2 linked regions of the Methylomagnum ishizawai genome follow. The protein of the gene in region 1 binds, or shares a complex with, the protein of each later gene. Links are inferred from orthologs where the notes say so. Each region holds a gene or a part of one and is shown on either strand. Other genes may lie near its edges.

What was found.
Region 2: the proteins of dnaN (region 1) and dnaX are in contact, whole or in part, in a cryo-EM structure (PDB 8GIZ), measured with the Escherichia coli proteins. The link is inferred for Methylomagnum ishizawai from one-to-one orthologs.

What each region holds. Positions count from the first base shown.
Region 1 is NZ_FXAM01000001.1:518,179-526,462, forward strand. What follows is about bases 5,424-8,284. They hold dnaN (DNA polymerase III subunit beta), read right to left. Parts: upstream 7,474-8,284; coding sequence 6,373-7,473; downstream 5,424-6,372. Other genes in these bases: recF (DNA replication/repair protein RecF), read right to left, coding at 5,424-6,316; dnaA (chromosomal replication initiator protein DnaA), read right to left, coding at 7,493-8,284. Outside these bases: B9N93_RS02200 (alkaline phosphatase family protein), read right to left, coding at 1-1,126; B9N93_RS02205 (protoglobin domain-containing protein), read right to left, coding at 1,129-1,689; gyrB (DNA topoisomerase (ATP-hydrolyzing) subunit B), read right to left, coding at 1,934-4,354; B9N93_RS02215 (KilA-N domain-containing protein), read right to left, coding at 4,374-5,216; more of recF, read right to left, coding at 5,222-5,423. UniProt on the Escherichia coli protein: Confers DNA tethering and processivity to DNA polymerases and other proteins. Acts as a clamp, forming a ring around DNA (a reaction catalyzed by the clamp-loading complex) which diffuses in an ATP-independent manner freely and bidirectionally along dsDNA.
Region 2 is NZ_FXAM01000001.1:3,532,971-3,536,956, reverse strand. The notes cover bases 1-2,835. They hold dnaX (DNA polymerase III subunit gamma/tau), read right to left. Parts: upstream 2,338-2,835; coding sequence 664-2,337; downstream 1-663. Other genes in these bases: B9N93_RS15810 (hypothetical protein), read right to left, coding at 2,638-2,835; B9N93_RS15825 (YbaB/EbfC family nucleoid-associated protein), read right to left, coding at 319-642; recR (recombination mediator RecR), read right to left, coding at 1-302. In the rest of the region: more of B9N93_RS15810, read right to left, coding at 2,836-3,312; B9N93_RS15805 (CheR family methyltransferase), read right to left, coding at 3,435-3,986. UniProt on the Escherichia coli protein: Part of the beta sliding clamp loading complex, which hydrolyzes ATP to load the beta clamp onto primed DNA to form the DNA replication pre-initiation complex.

The DNA.
Region 1 (8,284 bases):
TGACGATGACCAGGGTCCGGGGCCAGAACTTGCCGCGTTCGATCTTGCCCAGGATATCGGCGATATGCCGCTCGCCGGACAGGAGGTCGGCGTAACCCGGATGTTCGTTCAGGCTGCCGATGGGTTTGTAGAATGCCACGGCGGGGAGTCGGTCGTGTTCGAGGGCGGCGAGGAAATCGGCCCCGTCCTTGAGGTGTTCGGCCCGGTCCCGCGTGCCCCCGGCATAGCGCTGGAAATAGGCGTAGGGCTGGTGGTGGAACTGGAAGCCGGGATCGGCCCGGCCCGCCACGGCATCGTTCCAACCGCCCGCGTACCAGGCCCAGGAAATCCGCTTGTCGGACAGGCGGTCGCCCAGGGTGGGCTGGACCAGGGGCGGTAGCAGCTTGCGCGGGTCGATGGCGGCGGGATGCGGGCCTTGCGCCGGGAATACCGTGTTGACCGCGTAGCCATCGGGGCTGAACGTCCCGTCTTTGACCAAACCGCCTTGATCGTCCAGGCGGGCCAGCATGTCGGGCGGCGGGTCGGGGTGGCGCGGGGTGCAGGCGCAGGCCAGCCACATGTGGTTGAGGAACGAACCCCCGAACGCGGCCTGGAAGAAATGATCCGCCAGGGTATAGCGCCGGGCGTATTGCCAGAGCGGAAGCTTGGTGCCGTCGTAATAGCCCATGGCCAGCCCGCCCGCGTCGGAGACGGCGGCGAAGCGGTCCATGCGTCCGCCGTCGATTTGTTGCTGGTGCTGGTAGAAGCGGTGGGTCAGATCGCCGGTCTTCTGGTCCGGTGGCACATAGCGCCCGATATCGAAGGGCTGGTTGGGCAAATCGGCGGGAAAGCGTCCGTCGTGGACGGGCGGCTTGTGTTCGGTGTTGACGACCGGCGGCAGGGTGTCGTAAATGCGGCCCTGGAGATCGGTTTGCCGGGTGGCCTGGGGTGGGGCTTGCGCGATGCCCGCCGCGCCGGGGAACAGGCCGTAGAGGTTGTCGAAGCTGTGGTTTTCCAGGTAGATCACCACGATATGGTCGATCCGGGCCAGGCCTCGGGCCGGGCCGGGTTGGCCCGCCGCCGTCCAGGATGGGAGCGACAGGAGCGCGGCCAGGAGGGCGCAAGCGGGGCGGGGCGGCTTGGGCATGGTCAGCGATAGGCGTTGGCGAGGTTGTCGAACAGCTTGCGGCTCATCCCGGTGATTTTCAGGAACTTCTCCAATTCTTCCGCCAGCGAGGAAGATTGATAGGACTCCTGCATGATGAACAGGCAGAAGCCCAGGATCGAGTTCAAGGCGCTCATGGCTTGCTTATAGCGGTCGATGTTGTCGCGGTAGATTTCCCCGACCAGTTCGATCAATTGCTCGGTGATCAGCACGATGCCCCCGGCCATGAATTCCACCGGCAGCTTCACCCGCACATGGACATCGCCCACCCGGTACATGGCCGCGGTGAAACTGTCGTCGTAAGGGCCGTCGAACAGGCTCCGCAACCAACGGACGTGGGTGCGCTTGAGGTCGTCGATGCGGCCTTCCAGCACGGGGCGGGCTTGCGGGATTGTTTGCAACTTGGTGTAGAAGTGGTCCGTCACTTCGCCCAGGCGGGGCGCCACCGCCAAGCCCAGCTCCCGGAGGACGGCTTCCTTGTCCGGGGTGAGGGCCGAGAAGGCTTTGGCGTATTCGGTGAGCGCCGTTAGATCGCGTTTCGACATCGGGATTTTCTCTGGGGTTGTCGGGGCCGTGCGGGGTTTGGGGTGGGGCGTTCCATCCGGGCTTGGAATATCCCGGTATGGATGCCGCGCCGCGCAGGGCTTTTTAGGGTGGTCTTGCCGAGGATGGCCGGGTTGTCCAGGCCGGGGAGAGAAAATACCAAATCGATGCCTGTAACAAAACGGTAAAAGCGGGCGATATGCCGATGATGTCGCGCCGCGGCCCGGTCCAAGCGGATTCCGCCGCTTAGATATCCAGGTTCGCCACTTCCAGGGCGTTCTTCTCGATGAAATCGCGCCGGGGTTCGACTTGGTCGCCCATCAGGGTGGTGAAGATTTGGTCGGCGGCGATGCCGTCCTCGATCTTGACCTGCAACAAGCGGCGGCTGTTGGCGTCGAGGGTGGTCTCGAACAATTGCTCGGGGTTCATCTCGCCCAAACCTTTGTAGCGCTGGATATGCTGGCCGCGCTTGGCCTCGGCCATCATCCAGTCGAAAACGGCTTTGAAATTGGCGACATGGGCTTTCTTCTCGTCCGCCGCCACCAAGCTGTCCGGGCCGAACAGGTCCGCCGTGGCCTGGCCGAAGGCGGCGAGCCGCTTGTAATCGGCGGAATTGAAAAAGCCCGCGCCGAGTTCGATGGCCTTGTAGACGCCGTGCAGGCGCTTTTTGATCAGGGCGTGGAATTCGCCGCCGCTGGATTGTAGGTCGATCTCGAAGCTGGCCCCCGGTTCGGCCCGGTTGAGCCGGGTGTTCAAGCGATCGAACCACGCCGCGCGGCGGGCCTCGTCGGCCATCGTGGCGGCGTCCAGGGCGGGCAGTTCGGCCAGCAGGTCGAGCAGGGTGGCGTCGTAGCGGTGGGCCAGCCGTTGCACCACGCCACGCACCGCCAGATAGTCGCGGGCCAGTTGTTCCAGGCCGTGGCCCTGGATCGGCGGGGTCTGGGGGTTGGGGTGGAGGCGGGTTTTTTCCAGCGCGAGTTGCAGCAGGTAGTTGTTCAACTCGGTGTCGTCCTTGACGTATTGCTCCTGCTTGCCCTTCTTGACCTTGTACAGCGGCGGCTGGGCGATGTAGATATGGCCGCGCTCGATCAATTCGGGCATCTGCCGGTAGAAGAAGGTCAAGAGCAAGGTGCGGATATGCGAGCCGTCCACGTCGGCGTCGGTCATGATGATGATGCGGTGGTAGCGCAGCTTGTTGGGATCGTATTCCTCGCGTCCGATGCCGCAGCCCAGGGCGGTGATGAGCGTCCCGACCTCTTCCGAGGAAATCATCCGGTCGAAGCGTGCCCGCTCCACGTTGAGGATTTTGCCCTTGAGCGGCAGGATGGCCTGGGTGCGGCGGTCGCGGCCTTGTTTGGCGCTACCGCCGGCCGAATCGCCCTCGACTAGGAACAGTTCCGACAGTGCCGGGTCTTTTTCCTGGCAATCGGCCAGCTTGCCAGGGAGGCCCGCGATATCGAGGGCGGTCTTGCGCCGGGTCATTTCGCGGGCTTTGCGGGCGGCTTCGCGGGCGCGGGCGGCCTCGATCATCTTATGGGCGATGAGCTTGCCGGTGGCGGGCTGTTCCAGCAGGAATTCCTGGAATTTCTCGCCCATGGCGGCTTCCACCACCGGCTTCACCTCGGACGACACCAGCTTGTCCTTGGTCTGCGAGGAGAACTTGGGGTCGGGCACCTTCACCGACAGCACGGCGGTCAAGCCTTCGCGGGCGTCGTCGCCGGTGGTGTCCACCTTCTGCTTTTTCAAGAACCCTTGGTCTTCGATGTACTGGTTCAGGGTACGGGTCAGGGCGCCGCGGAAACCGGCCAGATGGGTGCCGCCGTCGCGCTGGGGGATGTTGTTGGTGAAGCAGAAGATGTTTTCCTGGTAGGAATCGTTCCATTGCAGGGCGGCTTCCACGGTGATGCCGTCCTTCTCGGCCAGGAAATGGAACACCTTCTCGAACAGCGGGGTTTTGTTCTTGTTGAGATGCTCGACGAAGGCGCGGATGCCGCCCTCGAACTCGAAAACATCGCTCTTGCCGCTGCGCTCGTCCTCCAGGCTGATGCGCACCCCGGAATTCAGGAACGACAGTTCCCTGAGGCGCTTAGCCAGGATGTCGTAATGGAACTCGATATGGGTGAAGGTTTGGTCGCTGGGCTTGAAGCGCAGCATCGTGCCGGTGTCGCCGGCCTCGCCGAATTCGGCCAGGGGCGCTTGCGGTTCGCCGTGGCGGTATTCCTGGCGGTATTTCTTGCCGCCACGGTGGATTTCCAAGGTCAGGAGTTCCGATAGCGCGTTCACCACCGACACGCCCACGCCATGCAGGCCGCCCGAGACCTTGTAGGAATTTTGGTTGAACTTCCCGCCCGCGTGCAGCACGGTCATGATGACTTCCGCCGCCGAACGGCCTTCCTCCTCGTGGATATCCACCGGGATGCCGCGGCCATCGTCGGTCACGGTGACGGACTCGTCGGCGTGGATAATGACGCGGATGTTCTTGCAATAGCCCGCCAGGGCTTCGTCGATGGCGTTATCGACCACCTCGAACACCATGTGGTGGAGTCCGGTGCCGTCGTCGGTGTCGCCGATGTACATGCCGGGACGCTTGCGGACGGCGTCCAGTCCTTTCAAGACCTGGATGGAGGTACTGTCGTAATCGTGGGCGGGTTGGGTGGCTGTGTTCATGCGTTAGAGGTCGCTGTGGTCACTTGGTGTCGAACAAGGGCGGGGTTTCCAGGGCTTGGATGGCCGGGCTGTTGAGCAAGGATTGCATTTGAATCCGCGCCAGTTGGTTGAGTATCACCAAGCGGGCCGCTTGGCTATGGCCTTGTTGGATGAGTAAGGCGTTCTGGCTTTCCAGGCTCGCCAAGACCACAAGCTGGGTCACGGAGGCGTGGTCGCGGAGGTTGCCGTCTTTGTCGGGGTTTTGCGTGCGCCATTCCTTGGCGGTCAGGCCGAAGAGCGCCTTGTTGAGTACATCCGCTTCGGAAGCGTAGATGAAGCCTTCTTCCCGTTTGCTGATTTCGGGCGGGATCAGATGGGTTTTGATGGCGTCGGTGTGGATACGGTAGTTGGTTTTGGTCAGGGAGCGCCGGATGTTCCATTCGAGTTGGCCCGACTGTGCTTCTTGCTCTTTAAGTCTTTGAAACTCCTTGATGAGGTAGAGCTTGAATTCGGGGCTGAGCCAGGTGCCGAACTCGAAGGCGATGTCTTTGTGGGCGAAGGTGCCGCCGTAACGTCCGGCCTTAGCGACAACGCCGATGCCGTTGGTTTTTTCGGTCCAGCGCTTGGCGGACATTGTGAAGCGGTTTAAGCCTGCCATCGATTTAATTCCCTCGAATTCGAGGGAATTAAAATTCGGATTGTTCAAGCGCTCCCATACGCCCAAGAACTCAATCGTGTCTTTGTTGCGTAGCCACGCCTCAATCAGCGCCGAACCACCCTCGAAGCCGCCGACCATGTCGGTCAAGCTGATGTAGTCCTCTTCATCCTTGTTGAATACATGGATTTCAATCCCTTGAACGACAATACTTTTGTTGCTGGCCATGGTGTTTACGGGACCGGAAAGTGGGTGGGAGGGGACGCCTGCCCGTGGGCAATCTCGAATAGAGCCGCTTCTTCGCCCAAACCGTTTTGGATCATCTTGCTATCGGTGGCGGAGATGAAGTACTGGGTCCGTCCCTCGCGCAGGAAGCCGAGCAGGTTTTTTTTGTTGTCCTCGTCCAGTTCGGAGGCCACGTCGTCGATCAGGACGCAGCCCGCGGCACCCGCCCGCGCTTCCAGCAGCCGGGCTTGGGCCAGCAGCAGGGCGTAGACCAATAGCTTCATCTGGCCACGGGAGAGGTAGGCCTTGACCGGGCGGCCCTGGAGCGCGATGGAAAAATCCCCCTTGTGGGGGCCGGACTGGGTATGCCCATGGCGGAGGTCGTGGGGGATATCCTGTTCCAGTAGTTTTTCCAGGGGATTTGCGGTGTCCCAACCCGCTTGAGTGTGCAATTGGAAAACCAGCCCCTTGAAAAAGCGTTGTGCCGTGTCTTGGAAGAAGGGTTCGAGCCGTTCGGCGTAAAGGCGGCGCGTTTCGCCCACTATTGTACCGTACCGCGCCGCTTCATGGGTCCATGGGGCCAGTTCCCTGGGCCGTTTTTCCCGCAAAAGCGCGTTGCGCTGGCCCAAAGCCTGGGTATAGCGCCGCCAGTGGTCGAGATAGGCCGGGTTTTCATGGAACGCGCCGAAATCCAGGAATTGGCGGCGGGTTTTGGGCGGGCCTTCCAGCAGCGCCACGCTGCCGGGCTGGATCGCCAGTACCGGGAAGGCGCGGAGCAACTCGGCGCTGGAGTGTAGGCCGCGCCCGTCCAAGTGGATTTCGCGCCGACCGTTGCGGGCGATGCGGAGGCCGACGGGCAGGGGCGGGGATGAGTCCGCCGCGACCCGGCCCACCACGGTCAGGGCGGGTTGGTCGAAGCGGATGATCTGGTGGGGTTGCGAAGTACGGAAGGATCGCGCCCGGCCCAGCAGGTAGATGGCTTCCAGCAGCGAGGTCTTGCCGCTGGCGTTGGGGCCGACCAGGAAATTGAGGCGGGGAGAAGGCAACAGCGTGGCCGCTGCGATATTGCGGACATCCTGGGCTTCGAGTTTGAGGAGGCTCATGCGGCGTTAGCGTGATCGTTCCCGCGCCAGGCGCGGGAACGCTAGGCGGGTTGGGTTCACAGCCGCATCGGCATCACGATGAACTTGAAATGGCTGTCCTCGCAATCCTCGATCAAGCAGCTATTGGCTGCCTCGGTGAACGACAGCCGCACCTGGGCCGAGCCGACATTGTTGATGGCGTCCAGCAGATAGGCTGCGTTGAAGCCCACCGACAGCCCGCTGCCTTCCAACTGGATCGGCACCCGCTCCTCGGCTTCCTCGTGTTCGGGATTCTGCGCCTTCAGGGACATCACCGCGTCCTCGTCCACTTCCATGCTGATGCTCTTGTACTTCTCATTGGACAGCACCGAAACGCGGGTCAAGGCGCCTTTGAACACATCCTTGTCGATCAACATGATCCGGGCCAGGTCGCGCGGCATCACCCGCTGGAAATCGGGGAAGCGGCCCTCGATCAGCTTGGCGGCGAAGCTGACCGCGCCCAGGTTCACCCGCACGGTGTTGGGGGCGATCTGCACCGTCACCGTTTCCGCGCCCTCGCCCAACAAGCGGGCCAGTTCCAAGACGCCCTTGCGCGGGATGATGATTTGCCGCCCCTGGCCCTCGATTTCCAAGACCTCCTCGAATACCGCCAGCCGGTGTCCGTCCGAGGCCACGGTGCGTAGCGTGCGGCCATCCACATCCAGCAACAAGCCGTTGAGGTAATAGCGCACGTCCTGCTGGGCCATGGCGAAGGTGGTTTTTTCCAGCGCCCGGCGCAGGGTGGCGGCGGGCACGGCGATTTCCAGTTCGGTGGTGCCGGTGTCGAATTCGGGATAATTGTCGGCGGGCAGGGTCGCCAGGTTGAACTTGCTGCTGCCGCAACGGATGGCGAAACGCTCGTCCTTGCAATCGACGTTGATGGCGCTTTTGTCCGGCAACAAGCGGCAGATATCCAGCAGCTTGCGGGCCGGGACCGTGATCGCGCCGTTGTCGCCGCTTTCCACGGTGGTGCGGGTAATCAATTGCACTTCCAGGTCGGTGCCGGTCAATTCCAACTGGCCGTCGCTGAGTTTCAGCAGGACGTTGGATAGGATCGGCAGGGTTTGGCGTTTCTCGATGACGCCGATGACCTGTTGCAGCGGGGTGAGCAGGGTTTCACGCGCGATGGTGAATTTCATGGTGGATGCCAGGGTGGGTTTAAGCGGAGAGGGTGCGGAGGAGGATGCTGTAATCCTCGGCGAACTTATTATCGCAGGCCCTGAGTTCCTCGCTCTTGCGGCAGGCGTGCAGGACCGTGGTGTGGTCGCGGCCCCCGAACATCTGGCCGATTTCCGGGAGGCTGTGGTTGGTCAGCTCCTTGGCCAGGGCCATCGCCATCTGCCGGGGGCGGCTCAGGTTGCGGGTGCGCTTGTTCGACAGGAGGTCCGAGACCCGGATTTTGTAATACTCGGCCACGGTGCGCTGGATGTTGTCCACGTTGATGAGCCGGTCCTGCAAGGCGATCAAGTCCCGCAGCGCGTCCTTGGCGAATTCCATGGTGATAGGCTTGCCGGTGAAATGCGAGTTCGCCATCACCCGCCGCAACGCGCCTTCCAGTTCGCGGATATTGGAGCGGATGCGCTTGCCGATGAAAAACGCCACTTCGTCCGAGAGTTCCACGCCCAGGTTCACCGCCTTGCTCTTGAGGATGGCGACGCGGGTTTCGAGGTCGGGCGGTTCGATGGCGACCGGCAGGCCCCAGCCGAAACGGGACTTCAAACGCTCTTCCAGACCCTTGATTTCCTTGGGATAGCGGTCGCAGGTCAGCACGACCTGGTGCTTGTTTTCCAGCAAGGTGTTGAAGGTGTGGAAGAACTCTTCCTGCGAGCGCTCCTTGCCGGCGAAGAATTGGATATCGTCGATCAGCAAGGCGTCGACGGTGCGGTAATAATCCTTGAACGCCCCGATGGCATTGTGTTGCAGCGCCTTCACCATGTCCGACACGAAGCG
Region 2 (3,986 bases), 3.0 Mb from region 1 along the record:
AAGCCGGTCGCGGCCTGGTCGATGGCGTGGACCTCGGCGGGGGTTTCCACCACGCACAGCAGGGAGCGGTCGCGCTGGGGATTGGCACAGACGGGGCAGAGGGTGCCTTCGGTCAGGGTGCGGCACTCGGCGCAATGGCCGATGCGGTCGAGGGCGTCCAGCAACGCCTCGGCCAATTGGCGGGCGCCGGGGCGGTTGCGCTGCAACAGGTGGAAGGCCATGCGCTGGGCCGATTTCGGTCCCACCCCTGGCAGGCAGCGCAGGGCTTGCATCAATTGGCCGAGGGCTCCGGTCGAGGACATGGCGCGGGGCGGGAGCTTAGAACGGCAGCTTGAAGCCGGCCGGCAATTCCATACCGCCGGTCAAGCCCGCCAGTTTTTCCTGCTTGAGGGCGGCGACCTTGTTGACGGCGTCGTTGACGGCGGCGGCGACCAAATCCTCCAGCATATCGCGGTCTTCCTTCACCAGGCTGTCGTCGATTTCCACCTTGAGCACCTGGCGCTTGCCGGTCATGGCGATCTTGACCAGCCCGCCGCCGGATTCGCCCCGGACCTGGAGTTCGGCCAATTCCTCCTGGGCCTTCTTCAGGTTTTCCTGCATTTGCTGCGCTTGCTGCATCAGATGGGCGAGGGGATTCTTCATGGCGGTGGCTCCGGGGCGGGTTCAATCCAAGGGTTTGACGGAACCGGGCACGATGCGGGCATCGAACCGTTCCTTCAAGGCGATAACGTTTTCGTCTTGTTCTATTTCGATCTCCGCCGCCCGTTGGCGTTCTTCCTTTTGCCGCTGGTTTTGCAAGGCGGGGGTTTCTCCCGCGGGTTCGCCGAGCTTAATGGTGAGCTTGAGCGGGCGGCGGAAATAGTCTTGCAGGGCTTTTTCCAGGTTAGCCTCGGTATGGGCGGCGCGGAGCAGGGCTTGCTTGGGATGCAGGAGCAGGACGCAAGAGGTTTCGTCCAGGTGTTCCAGCACGCAGTTGTTGGCCAGTTCGCGGGCCAGGGCGGCGACGCCGGTGGCGCGGATCAGTTCGCGCCAATTGACCTGCGCGGGAGCGCCACCGTCCGGGTTGGGTGCCGGCGCTGGCGTGGTTTGGGCCGGTGGTGTTGGTGCCTGGGTAGAAGCCGGGGTCGGTGGCGGTTCGGGCCGGGCCTGGGGCGGATGGATCAGCCGGGGCGGTTCCGGGCGCGGCGCGGATTTGGCGTGCTGCCCGTCGTGATGCGCCGGGGCGGTTCCGGGCTGGGACGGGTAGGTCGTGGCTTCCGCCGGACGGAAGGCCAGCATCCGCAGCAAGACCATCTCGAAGCCGCCTCGGGGATCGGGCGCGAGGGGCAGGTCGCGTTGGCCGACCAGGCCGATCTGGTAAAACAATTGCAAATCCTCGGCGCTCAGGCGCTGGGCCAGGGCCAAGATACGGTCGGCGTCCTCGTCGCGGCGGACCGCATCGGGCACCCATTGGGCCAGGGCGGCGTGATGCAGGGCGATCAGCAATTGTTGCAGCACATCGCCGTAATTCGGGGCGTGTTCTGATAGGGCTTCGATCAGGGTCAACAGCGCCGCCGCATCGCTCCGGGCCAGGGCGTCCAGCAGATCGAACACGGGCCGCCGCGACACCGTGCCCAGCATGGCGCTGACTTCGGCCTCGCCCAGGCGTCCGCCGCCGTGGACGATGGCTTGGTCCAACAGGCTCAGCCCGTCGCGCATCGAGCCATCGGCGGCGCGGGCCAGGGCTTTCAGGGCATTCGCCTCGAATTGGATTTCCTCCTGGCGCAGGATGGATTCCATCTGGGTGCCGATTTGGCTCGGGGTCAGGCGCTTGAGATTGAACTGCAAACAGCGCGATAGCACTGTGACCGGGATTTTCTGGGGGTCGGTGGTCGCCAGCAGGAATTTGATATGGGGCGGCGGTTCTTCCAGGGTCTTCAGCAGGGCGTTGAAGCTATGCCCCGAGAGCATGTGGACTTCATCGATCAGGTAGACTTTGTAGCGGCCTTGGCTGGGCGCGTACAGCACATTGTCGAGCAGGTCGCGGGTGTCTTCGACCTTGGTGCGGGAGGCGGCGTCCACCTCGATCAGATCGACGAAGCGGCCTTCGTCCACTTCCCGGCAAACCAGGCACTGGCCGCAAGGGTCGGAGCCGTTGGGGGATTCGCAATTGATGGCCTTGGCGAGGATGCGGGCCAAGGTGGTCTTGCCCACGCCGCGGGTGCCGGTGAAGAGATAGGCGTGGTGCAGGCGGGCGGTTTCGAGCGCGTGGGTCAACGCCCTGACGACATGCTCCTGGCCGACGATTTCGCTGAAATTACGGGGTCGCCACTTGCGGGCTAAAGCCTGATAGGCCATCGGGGCTCGCTGCCGGTTATCGACCGTGTAGGCATGGGGGATGGGAGGGTGGCAGTCGTATCAGCCACACCCCGGCACACGAATCCGGTGCTACCGTTGCTCCCTTCCGGGCCTGGCGGGGTTCGCAGCGTATCGTTGCGAGGGGACCGACACGACTTGCCATTGAACTCTGGCGTTGGCTCCGGGCCGTGGGGACCGGGGCCGTCGATGAGGACGCGCATTATGATGGATGGCTTGGGCCGATTCAAGCCTTGACTTTTCAATAAGGCGGCTGGCGTCCAAAACAACCGCCGGGCCGGATCAGGTTTTGTGCGCTGCGGGTTGGCTGCGGCGGGTCGCCCAGGCCAAGCCCGCGAGGCCCAGCGCCATGAGCGCGGGTAGGGTGGGTTCGGGAATCAAGGTGGCATCGGTGGAGGCCGGGGACGCGAACCTGGACGGCGGCGCTTCGGGAAGCGCGATGGACGGGAGTATTTCGATACCGGCCACGGCCTTGCCCTTGGCATTGACGAACAGCAGCGGGCTGGCCGAGCCGCCTTTGACGAAATAGCCCTTGTTCTGCGCGTCGAGGGCGTCGGAGAACAGGACGCCGGTATAGGTGTGGCCGGCCAACAGGGTGGTTACGGTGTTTTGGAACAGGACGGCTTTGAATCGCTGGGCGAAGGCCGTGTTCGTCAAATCCTTTTGCAGCAGGGCGTTATCCAGGCTCGCGGGGGGTGAATATGTCCCCTCGAAAATCGCGAAGCTGACATCGGCGGTGCTGGACGGACCCCGTTTCATGTCGAACAAGCCGCCGCCTACGGTGACGTTCTGGGACACTGAAAAGGTCCAGTGCTGGGTATGGTTGATATCGGTTTGCGTCTGCGCTCCGGTATGGCCGGTGCTGACGAACAACACGGGCAAGGCCTGTGCGGGAGTCCCCAGCGTGGAAGCGGCCAGTACGATCAGGCCGACGCCTAGGTGGTGGATGGGTTTCATAGCGATCACCCTCGGGGGTTGAATGATTAAGGAATGTATACTGCTACCTTTATTTTAATACGCTTGGGTGAGGCCGGGTGGGGTGGAAAGTGGTCGAACCGGCCATTCGGAGCCAATTGACCTCAAGGGCCGATCCGGTAGTAGCGGCAATATTTGCCGCGCACCGTTTTGTAGCCGTCGACCCCCGGCGGCAGGCTTTCGGTGCTGCTGAGGAACAAATAGCCCCCAGGAGTCAGCGCTCCCGCCAGCCGGGTCAAAATATCGCGCTTGATGTCGTCCGGGAAATAAATCAACACGTTGCGGCAGAAAATCAGGTCGAATTTGCCCAAGGGCGCATAGGAGGCTAGCAGGTTGTAGGGCTGGAACCCGACCCTGGCGGTGATATCCGGCCTGGGCCGCCATTTTTCGCCCACGGCCACGAAATAACGCTCCCGCAGTTTCGGGTCCAGTCCCCGCGACAAGGCCAGGTCGCCATAGTCGGCGCGGTTGGCCTCGGCCAAGGCCAACTCGGAAATATCGGTGCCTAATATCCGCACCGGCCTCGCTCCCAGGGCGGGCCTGCCGCGCAAGAATTCTTCCACGCATAGGCTGATCGAATAAGGCTCCTGCCCGGTGGAGCAAGCCGCCGACCAAATCCGCACCGTCCCGCCAAACGCCGCCATCCATGCGGGCAG